2 regions of the Mycolicibacterium boenickei genome follow, and region 2 is predicted to be linked to the other one. Evidence: riboswitches for the same ligand, from Rfam matches in the RefSeq annotation. Region 2 holds a riboswitch; the other holds the start of a gene.

Region 1 (5,180 bases), 2.3 Mb from region 2:
GGGTCACGGTCAGCAGTCCGAACACATTGGTCTCATAGACGGCGCGCACCTCGGCGTCGGTGGCTTCTTCGACCGCTCCCAGCAGTCCCCGCCCGGCGTTGTTGATCAGCACGTCGATGCGGCCGAAGCGTTCCACGGCGGCTTGCGCGGCCTGTTGTGCCTGCGCTTCGTTGGTTACGTCGAGGGCTACGGCGAGCACATTGTCGTTCTCGCCGAGGGCGGCGGTGACGGCGGCGGCGTCGCGCGCGGTGGCGACCACCTGATGGCCGCGCTCCAAGGCGTCGCGGGCGATCTGCAATCCGAATCCGCGGGAAGCTCCGGTGATGAACCAAACGCTCATGTCTCTGACCACCTGTTCTTTGTCTATCTGAACTGTACGTCCAGTTTAGTTGTCGTTGATGGTCGATGTAACCGCGTTCGCGGCGGAGGTATTCCGGCAGGACTCGACGCCTCTTGCCGACGGCAGATCCGTTGTGCGATTGCTCAATGGCACTCGTCAGTGTTTGGGCATTATCTGCTCGCCACACGTGTGCGCCGGGAGTGATGCTGACTCTCAACACCTGGCGAGTCGAAAGGCTGGAAACCACAGATGAGCACGCATAACGGCATCATCGGCGCACTGCCCGCCACCAAGGTCCCGCGCTATGCCGGGAAGGGCACGTTCGCCCGGATCGCCGACATCCACGAGGTGTCCGACTACGACATCGCAATCCTCGGTGTCCCGTTCGACGGCGGCACGTCCTACCGGCCCGGTGCCCGCTTCGGCCCGATGGCCGTCCGTCAGGCCGCCCGCACACTGCGCCCCGGCTATCACGTGGAACTCGGCGTTGCCCCGTTGGAGCACGTGCAGGTGGTCGACGCCGGCGACGTCGCCGTCACCCCGTACAACATCGCCGAGGCCTGCCAGCAGATCCAGGATCACGCCTCCGACATCCTGGCCGGCGGCGATCGCAGGATCGTGTCCATCGGCGGCGACCACACCATCGCGTTGCCGAACCTGCGGGCACTGCATGCCAAGCACGGGCCCGTCGCCCTGGTGCACTTCGACGCCCACCTGGACACCTGGGACACCTACTTCAACGCCCCGGTCACCCACGGCACGATCTTCCGGCGGGCCTTCGAAGAGGGTCTGCTCATCGAGGACCACTCGATCCACGTCGGTATCCGCGGCCCGATCTACGACCAGATCGACCTCGATGACGACGCCCGCATGGGCTTCAAGATCATCCGGGCCGGCGATCTCGACGTGATCGGCACCGACGCGGCCGTCGACGTGGTGCGGCGCCGGGTCGACGACGTGCCGGTGTACCTGTCAGTTGACATCGACGTGCTCGACCCGGCGTTCGCCCCGGGCACCGGCACCCCCGAGTCCGGTGGCCTGACCTCGCGCGAACTGCTGAAGATGCTGCGCAAGATGTCCGGGCTCAACATCGTCGGTGCCGATGTCGTCGAGGTGGCACCCGCCTACGACCATGCCGAGATCACCAGCGTGGCCGCGGCCACCGTGGTATTCGACCTCGTGTCGCTGATGGTCGCTGGACGGGTGTCAAATCTGCCCGTCAACGGAGAAGTTGCGGCCACAGCGCCGTAGTCGAGTAGCATCCGTCACATAACTCAATACGTCGTTGACGCGCTGTGGGAGAACCTCCGATTCGGAGGCGCCGTAGGAGCAACTCCTCCCCGGGAATCTCTCAGGCCCAATACCGCAGTGTCGAGACAACTCTGGAGAACAGCGCGATCGCACGTATCGCGCTTACCGAAGGGGACAGGCGCAACGCGCTAAAGCTCTCAGGTTTCAGGACAGAGCGGGGAGGTGAAACTTCACGACGCATCGCGTAACCGCGGTGCCCGAAACCGGAGTCACCTCATGCCTGAGCGCACCGCAAAAGTCAACGACGTCAACTCTTTTCGCGACAGACACATCGGCCCCGACCAGGCGGGCGAGCGGCACATGCTCGGCGTTCTGGGGTTCGCAACCACCGATGAGCTGATCGACAGCGCGGTGCCGCAGCAGATCCGCTGCCCTGAGGGCCTGCGACTGCCCGCGGCCCGGTCCGAGCAGGAGGTGCTGGCGGTGCTGCGCGAACTGGCCGACCGCAATCAACCGCGGATCCAGATGATCGGCCTGGGGTACTCCGACACCATCACACCGGCCGTCCTGCGCCGCAACATGCTCGAATCGCCCGCCTGGTACACCGCCTACACGCCGTACCAACCGGAGATCTCGCAGGGCCGGCTCGAAGCGCTGCTCACCTTCCAGACGCTGATCGAGGACCTCACCGCACTGCCGGTGGCCGGCGCCTCGCTGCTCGACGAGGCCACAGCGGTGATGGAAGCGGTGCTGCTGATGCGACGGGCCAACAAGGCGGTGCCCTCCAACCGCGTGATCCTGGACGCCGACTGCCTGCCGCAGACCCTCGCGGTGGTGCGTGGGCGGGCTGAGGCCGTCGGGGTCGAGGTCGTGGTCGCCGATCTGACCGACGCGCTGCCGGACGGCGACGCGTTCGGCATCGTGTTCCAGTCTCCGGGCGCCAGCGGTGTGGTCCGCGACCTCGCCCCGCTCGTCGCCGCGGCACGCGAGCGCGGCATGCTCACCACGGTCGCCGCCGACCTGCTGTCGCTGACCCTGATCGCGGCCCCCGGTGAGCAGGGCGCCGACATCGCCGTGGGTTCGGCCCAGCGGTTCGGTGTGCCGCTGTTCTTCGGCGGGCCCCACGCCGGCTACATGGCGGTGCGGTCCGGGCTCGAGCGCATGCTGCCCGGGCGCCTGGTCGGCGTCTCGGTCGACGTCGACGGCAAGCCCGCCTACCGGCTCGCCCTGCAGACCCGTGAGCAGCACATCCGCCGGGACAAGGCGACCAGCAACATCTGTACCGCGCAGGCACTGCTGGCCAACGTCGCCGCCATGTACGCCGTCTACCACGGACCGGATGGATTGCGCGCCATCGCAACTCGTGTGCACCGGCACGCCGTCGCGCTGGCCGACGGCCTGCGGGCGGCGGGTCGCGAGGTCGTCCACGACCGGTTCTTCGACACCGTGCAGGTGCGTACCCCAGGCACCGCCCACGAGATCGTGGCGGCCGCCGACGCCGCAGGCATCAACCTGCGACTGGTCGACGCCGACCATGTCGGCATCGCCTGCGACGAGTGCACCACCGACGAGATCGTGGCGCGGGTGCTCGATGTGTTCGGCGCCGTTCCGGCGGCGGCCGACCCTCCGGCTGCGCTGCCCGCCGATCTGCTGCGCACATCGGAGTTCCTGCAGCACCCGGTGTTTCACACACACCGGTCCGAGACGGCGATGCTGCGTTTCCTGCGAGAACTCTCCGACCGGGACCTGGCGCTCGACCGCACCATGATCCCGCTCGGGTCCTGCACCATGAAGCTCAACGCCGCCGCCGAGATGGAACCGATCAGCTGGCCCGGTTTCGCCGGCATCCACCCGTACGCCCCGGCCGAGCAGACCGCCGGCTACCGCGAGCTGGTCGGCAATCTGGAAGCCTGGCTGTCCGAGATCACGGGCTACGACCGGGTTTCGTTGCAGCCCAACGCCGGGTCTCAGGGTGAGCTCGCGGGACTGCTGGCCATCAACGCCTACCACCGGTCACGTGGCGAGAACCACCGCGACATCTGCCTCATCCCGCAGTCGGCACACGGCACCAACGCAGCCTCGGCGGTCCTGGCCGGAATGCGGGTGGTCGTGGTGAAGACAGCCGCCAACGGCAACATCGACCACGACGACCTGGAGGCCAAGCTCGCCGACCACGACGGCAACGTCGCCGCGATCATGCTCACCTACCCGTCCACCCACGGCGTGTACGAGACCGACGTCCGCACGGTGTGCGAGCTGGTCCACCGCGCCGGCGGGCAGGTCTACGTCGACGGCGCCAACCTGAATGCCCTTGTCGGGCTGGCCAAACCCGGTGAGTTCGGCGGCGACGTCTCGCACCTCAACCTGCACAAGACGTTCTGCATCCCCCACGGCGGCGGCGGTCCCGGCGTCGGGCCCGTCGCGGTCCGCGCCCACCTGGCACCGTTCCTCCCCGGTGACCCGTTGCAGGACGGCCCGGCGCCGGTGTCGGCGGCCAACTACGGATCGGCCGGCATTCTGCCGATCACCTGGGCCTACCTGGCACTCATGGGCCCGGACGGGTTGACCGCGGCCACCAAGGCCGCAGTGCTGGGCGCCAACTACCTGGCGACGTCACTGGCCGGGCACTATCCCGTGCTGTACACCGGGGAAACCGGGCTGGTCGCGCACGAGTGCATCCTCGACCTCCGGGAGATCACCAAGCGCACCGGGGTGACCGCCGAGGACGTCGCAAAGCGGTTGATCGACTACGGTTTCCACGCCCCGACCCTGTCCTTCCCGGTCAGTGGAACGCTGATGGTCGAGCCCACCGAATCTGAGGACCTGGCCGAGCTGGACCGGTTCATCGAGGCGATGATCAACATCCACGACGAGATCAGCCGCGTCGGTTCGGGAGAGTGGGAGCTCGAACAGAGCCCACTGCGGCAGGCTCCGCACACCGCAGAGCAGGTCACCGGCGCCGAATGGACCCTGCCCTACAGCCGGCAGTACGCGGCGTATCCCGTTGCCTCCCTGCGACTCAACAAATACTGGCCCCCGGTCCGCCGCATCGATGGCGTACACGGGGACCGCAATCTCGCCTGCTCGTGCCCCGCACCCGAGGCGTTCCAGACCGACATCGCCGACAGCCTTCAGGAGGTTTTCGCATGACCGACAACAACACCCCGGCATCGCCGCTGCTCGACGAACATCGGGGGCTGGGCGCCGCGTTCACCGACTTCGCCGGCTGGGCAATGCCGCTGAAGTACGGCAGTGAACTGGCCGAGCACAAGGCGGTCCGGGAGACCGCCGGGCTGTTCGACCTGTCCCACATGGGCGAAATCTCGATCACCGGGCCGCAGGCCGCCGACGCCCTGGACTTCGCGTTGGTGGGCGAGGCCTCCAAGATCGGCCTCGGCCGGGCCAAGTACTCGCTGATGTGCGACGCCGACGGCGGGGTGATCGACGACCTGGTGGTGTACCGGCTCACGGACGAGCACTTTCTGGTGGTCGCCAACGCCGCGAACGCACCGGTGGTGGCCCGGGAATTGGTCAGTCGGGCAGCGCAGTTCGATGCCAATGTCGACGACCAGTCCACGAGCACCGCGCT
Region 2 (5,180 bases):
TGGACTTGATGTTGAGCACGTAGTGGGATCGGTCGCCGTGCTCGGAGACCATCCAGAACTGGTTGCCGACCACCCGGCCGCCGACGGCGGTATGCCGTGGCTCACCGGATTTGCGGCCGACGGTCTCCAGCATGGTGACGGGCAGTTGGCGCCCGACCGGGTTGACGATGCGGCGTTGGGCGCCATGGACGATGCGTCGCTTCAGATCGCGAAGATCCACCATGGCGCCACCCTACCGAGCGTCAGTCGGAATCAGTGGACTCGAGTTCGGCGCGGAAGGCGGCTTCCCGGTCGAGGTGCCGCGGCCGACGTCGCAGCACCAGCCAGGCGATGCCGAGCACCAGGAACCACACCGGCGTCACCAGTTCGGCCTGCAGGGTGTCTTCCTTCTGGGTGAACGCCCACAGCAGGAAGGCGAAGAAGGCCAGCACGATGTAGCACATCACGACACCGCCGGGCATCTTGAACTTCGATGCCTCGTGCAGTTCCGGCCTGCGCTTCCGGTACACCAGGTAGCTGATCAGGATGATGGTCCAGACGAAGATGAAGCACAGCGACGAGATCGTGGTGACCAGGGTGAAGGCCGCGACGATCGAGTCGCCTGCGGCGACCATGACCACACCCGACAGCAGGAACACCCCGGACAGGAACAATGCGTTGGCGGGCACCCGCCGTGAGGTGAGCTTGCCGAACAGGCTCGGCGCGTCGCCTTCGGTGGCCAGGCCGTAGACCATCCGGGAGGTCGAATAGATTCCGGAGTTGGCCGACGACGTCGCCGAGGTCAGCACCACGAAGTTGACCACCGATGCGGCGATTCCCAGGCCCGCGAGGCTGAACATGGCCACGAACGGGCTGAGGTTCGGGTCGATCTCGCGCCACGGCGTGACCGCGATGATCACTGTCAGTGCTGCAACATAGAAGAGCATGACGCGCACGGGGATCGAGTTGATGGCCCTGGGCAGGTTGCGCTCGGGGTCCTTGGCCTCGGCCGCGGTGGTGCCCACCAGTTCGATGCCGACGAACGCGAAGGTGGCGATCTGGAAGCCGGCCACGAATCCCATTGGGCCGGTGGGGAAGAAGCCGCCGTCGTTCCACAGGTTCGCGAAGGCGGCCTCGGCGCCGGTCGGTGCCTTGAAACTGGTGAAGATCATCACGAGGCCGACGACGATCAGCGTCACGATGGCGATGATCTTGATCAGGGCGAACCAGAACTCGGTTTCACCGAAGGCCCGCACGGTCGGCAGGTTCAGTCCGATCAGTACCACGACCGTGGCCAGGGCCGGGATCCACAGCGGCAGGTCGGGCCACCAGAAGGCCACATACCCGGCGATCACCACGACGTCGGCGACGCCCGTGACGATCCAGCAGAACCAGTACGTCCAGCCGGTGAAGAACCCCGCCCACGGGCCGAGCAGGTCGGCCGCGAAATCGGCGAAGGACTTGTAATGCAGGTTGGACAGGAGCAATTCGCCCATCGCCCGCATCACGAAGAACAGCATGAAGCCGATGATCATGTAGACGAACAGCACCGACGGGCCGGCCAGCGAGATCGTCTTGCCGGACCCCATGAACAGGCCGGTTCCGATCGCGCCGCCGATCGCGATCAGCTGGATGTGCCGGTTGGACAGCTGGCGGGAGAGGTGCTGTGGCTGCCCGGACGATGCGGGCGATTCCGCTGAATCAGCGGACAGATCACTGGATCGGGTCATAACAACCTCAAGGATCTCAGGCCCCATGGGGAGCGCGGAATGCGGGCGCCTCCCCGCTCTGTCGCTTTGAACCTGAGAGTTTTCACGAACCGCCTGTCGGCGCTTCACCTGCCCCTTCGGTGAGCCGGTCCTGGCCGACTGCTTTCCAGAGGTGCCTAGTCGCGGCGATACCGGGGCCTGAGAGATTCCTGGGGAGGATTTGCTCCTGCGGCGCCCGCCGGCTGGATGGGGCGGGACTCTCCCGCCGCGACTCAACGGCGTCTTAAGTTGTGAGCCACCCCGAACCCGGAGTGTGCCGCGCGTCACGTTAGCAGCCGAGTGCGGATTGCGCACCCCCATGGTCGGCGCCACACGCCGAGCGACCGTGTCTGTCCGGTGACCCGCCGTCACCTGCATACATTCACGGTCGCTCGCGCGGTGGACCTCCTTACGCGGCGGCGGTCGCCAACTCCTCCGCCGGCTCCAGAGCCTGGGCGATGATGTCGGCAACGTCGGTCATCGGCCGAACGTCGAGCACCGCCAGCACCTCAGCGGGCACCTCGTCCAGATCGGGCTCGTTGCGCTGTGGGATGAAGACCGTCTTCAGCCCGGCCCGCTGCGCCGCGAGCAGCTTCTGCTTGACACCGCCGATCGGCAGCACCCGGCCGTTCAGCGTGACCTCACCGGTCATGCCGACATCGCCGCGCACCTGCCGCCCGGTTGCCATCGATACCAGTGCCGTCACCATCGTGACGCCGGCCGACGGACCGTCCTTGGGCACCGCGCCCGCGGGCACGTGCACGTGGATCTGGCGGTCCAGTGCCTTGGCATCCACACCCAATTCCGACGCGTGGGCCCGCACGTAGGACAGCGCGATCTGTGCCGACTCCTTCATGACGTCGCCCAGCTGACCGGTCAGCTTCAACCCCGGCTCGCCCTCGTTCGAGTTGGCCTCGATGTAGAGCACGTCGCCGCCCAGGCCGGTCACGGCCAGGCCGGTCGCCACACCCGGCACCGCGGTCCGTTCGTCGGATTCCGGCGTGAACCGCGGACGGCCCAGGTACTCAACGAGATCCGGCTCGTCGATCATGATCGGGGCGTCGGTGGAGTCCAGTTTCGTGGTCACCTTGCGCAGCGCCTTGGCCAGCAACCGCTCGAACTGCCGGACGCCCGGCTCGCGCGTGTAGTCCGCGGCGATCTTGCGCAGCGCCGCATCGGTCACGCTCACCTCGGCATCGGTCAGGGCCGCGCGTTCGGTCTGCCTCGGCAGCAGGTAGTCCCGCGCGATCGCGACCTTGTCGTCCTCGGTGTAGCCGTCGATCTGCACCAGCTCCATCCGGTCCAGCAGGGCGGACGGGATGTTCTCGATGACGTTGGCCGTCGCCAGGAACACCACATCGGACAGGTCCAGATCCAGGTCCAGGTAGTGGTCGCGGAACGTGTGGTTCTGCGCCGGGTCCAGCACCTCCAGCAGCGCCGCCGACGGGTCGCCCCGGTAGTCCGAGCCCACCTTGTCGATCTCGTCCAGCAGCACAACGGGATTCATCGAACCCGCCTCGCCGATGGCCCGCACGATGCGGCCCGGCAGCGCGCCGACGTAGGTGCGCCGGTGGCCACGGATCTCGGCCTCGTCCCGCACGCCGCCCAGGGCGACGCGCACGAACTTGCGGCCCAGAGCGCGGGCGACGGACTCGCCGAGCGAGGTCTTGCCGACCCCGGGCGGACCGGCCAGCACCATCACCGCACCCGAACCGCGGCCGCCGACGACGGCCATCCCGCGCTGGGCCCGACGGGCCCGAACGGCCAGGTATTCGACGATGCGGTCCTTGACGTCGTCCAGACCGTGGTGGTCGGCGTCCAGAATCTCGCGGGCCCCCTTGAGATCGGTCGAGTCCTCGGTGCGCTCGTTCCACGGCAGGTCGAGCACGGTGTCCAGCCAGGTGCGGATCCAGCCGCCCTCGGGGCTCTGCTCGCTGGAGCGTTCCAGCTTGCCGACCTCACGCAACGCGGCCTCGCGGACCTTGTCCGGAAGATCGGCGGCCTCGACCCGGGCCCGGTAATCCTCAGACCCCTCAGGCTCGCCTTCGCCCAGTTCCTTGCGGATGGCGGCCAGCTGCTGGCGCAGCAGGAATTCCTTCTGCTGCTTGTCCATGCCGGACCGGACGTCCTCGGCGATCTTGTCGTTCACCTCGACCTCGGCCAGGTGCTCGCCGGTCCAGTCGATCAGCAGCCGGAGACGGCGATCCACGTCCGCGGTCTCCAGCAGTTCGCGCCGTTGCACATCGGTCAGGTACGACGCGTACCCGGCAGTGTCGGTGAGCGCGGACGGGTCGTTGATCTTGTTGATCACGTCCACGATCTGCCAGGCTTCACGCCGCTGCAGGATGGCCAGCAGCAGCTTCTTGTATTCGGCAGCCAGTGCCTTGGTCTCGTCGGTCGGGGTTTCAGCCTCGGCGGCTTCTTCCACCTCGACCCACAGCGCGGTGCCGGGTCCGGTGGTGCCGGAGCCGATGTGGGCGCGGCGTTCGCCGCGGACGACGGCGGCTTCCGCGCCACCGGGCATGCGGCCGACCTGCACGATCGACGCGATCACGCCATGGGTGGGGTAGCGGTCGTCCAGGCGCGGAGCGATCAGGAGTTTTCCGGATTCGCTGGCCTGGGCGGCGTCGACCGCTGCGCGGGCGGCGTCGTCGAGTTCGATCGGCAGCACCATTCCGGGCAGGACGATCGGTTCGCTCAAGAACAGAATGGGCACTGCGATTTGTTCAGGCATCAAACCTCCAAAGTTCAGTCTGATGCGCTCAACCTTGGCGGCGTCGGGTTTGTTCCCCGGCATTGCCGCGCCCGGGTTCGCCGTGAGTGAACGGACGCTGAGGAACGCCTCCGTCGAGCACTGAACCGAGGATTTCAGCCACATATTGACCGGAATCCTCGGTTTAGTCCGCAATGCCTGCCGTGATCACCGACCAGCAGGCTCCTCAACATCACGGCTGCCTTGTCAGGGCGGGTCGGGAGGCGACGGTCCGGGTCCTCGCCGTTGGAATGTTTTGCGGGCCGGCGCCGTCGTAGGACATGCAGACGTAAGGAGAAGGATCGTGAGCAGAGCAGTGCAATTCGACGAGTACGGCGGAATCGACGTGCTGCAGGTGCGTGATGTGCCGCGGCCGGTTCCGGCGGCAGGCGAGGTACTCGTGCAGGTTCGGGCCGCGGGCATCAACCCGGGCGAGGCGATGATCCGTCGTGGTGCGCTCCACGACCGGTTCCCCGCCATCTTTCCGTCGGGACAGGGCAGTGATCTCGCGGGTGTGGTGGCCGAGCTCGGACCGGGTGTGACCGAGTTCGCAGTGGGCGACGAGGTGCTCGGATTCTCCGACGGGCGCGCCAGCCACGCCGAGTACGTGACGGTGCCCGCCACCCAGTTAGCGCCCAAGCCGGCTGACCTGTCGTGGGAGGTGGCCGGGTCCCTGTATGTCGCGGGCGCCACTGCTTACG

The links. Region 2 has a riboswitch for glycine ahead of cycA (D-serine/D-alanine/glycine transporter). Riboswitches for the same ligand answer to the same signal wherever they lie in the genome.
Region 1: another riboswitch for glycine. It lies ahead of gcvP (aminomethyl-transferring glycine dehydrogenase); the one in region 2 lies ahead of cycA (D-serine/D-alanine/glycine transporter).

Annotation. Positions count from the first base shown of each region.
Region 1 is NZ_AP022579.1:1,960,515-1,965,694, forward strand. Features, by position in the region: gene G6N57_RS09120 (oxidoreductase) at 1-340, opposite strand, end outside; gene speB (agmatinase) at 590-1,591, shown strand; glycine riboswitch at 1,627-1,716, shown strand; gene gcvP (aminomethyl-transferring glycine dehydrogenase) at 1,868-4,741, shown strand; gene gcvT (glycine cleavage system aminomethyltransferase GcvT) at 4,738-5,180, shown strand, end outside.
Region 2 is NZ_AP022579.1:4,291,600-4,296,779, forward strand. Features, by position in the region: gene G6N57_RS20340 (nitroreductase/quinone reductase family protein) at 1-223, opposite strand, end outside; gene cycA (D-serine/D-alanine/glycine transporter) at 243-1,709, opposite strand; glycine riboswitch at 1,865-1,963, opposite strand; gene lon (endopeptidase La) at 2,137-4,461, opposite strand; gene G6N57_RS20355 (NADP-dependent oxidoreductase) at 4,784-5,180, shown strand, end outside.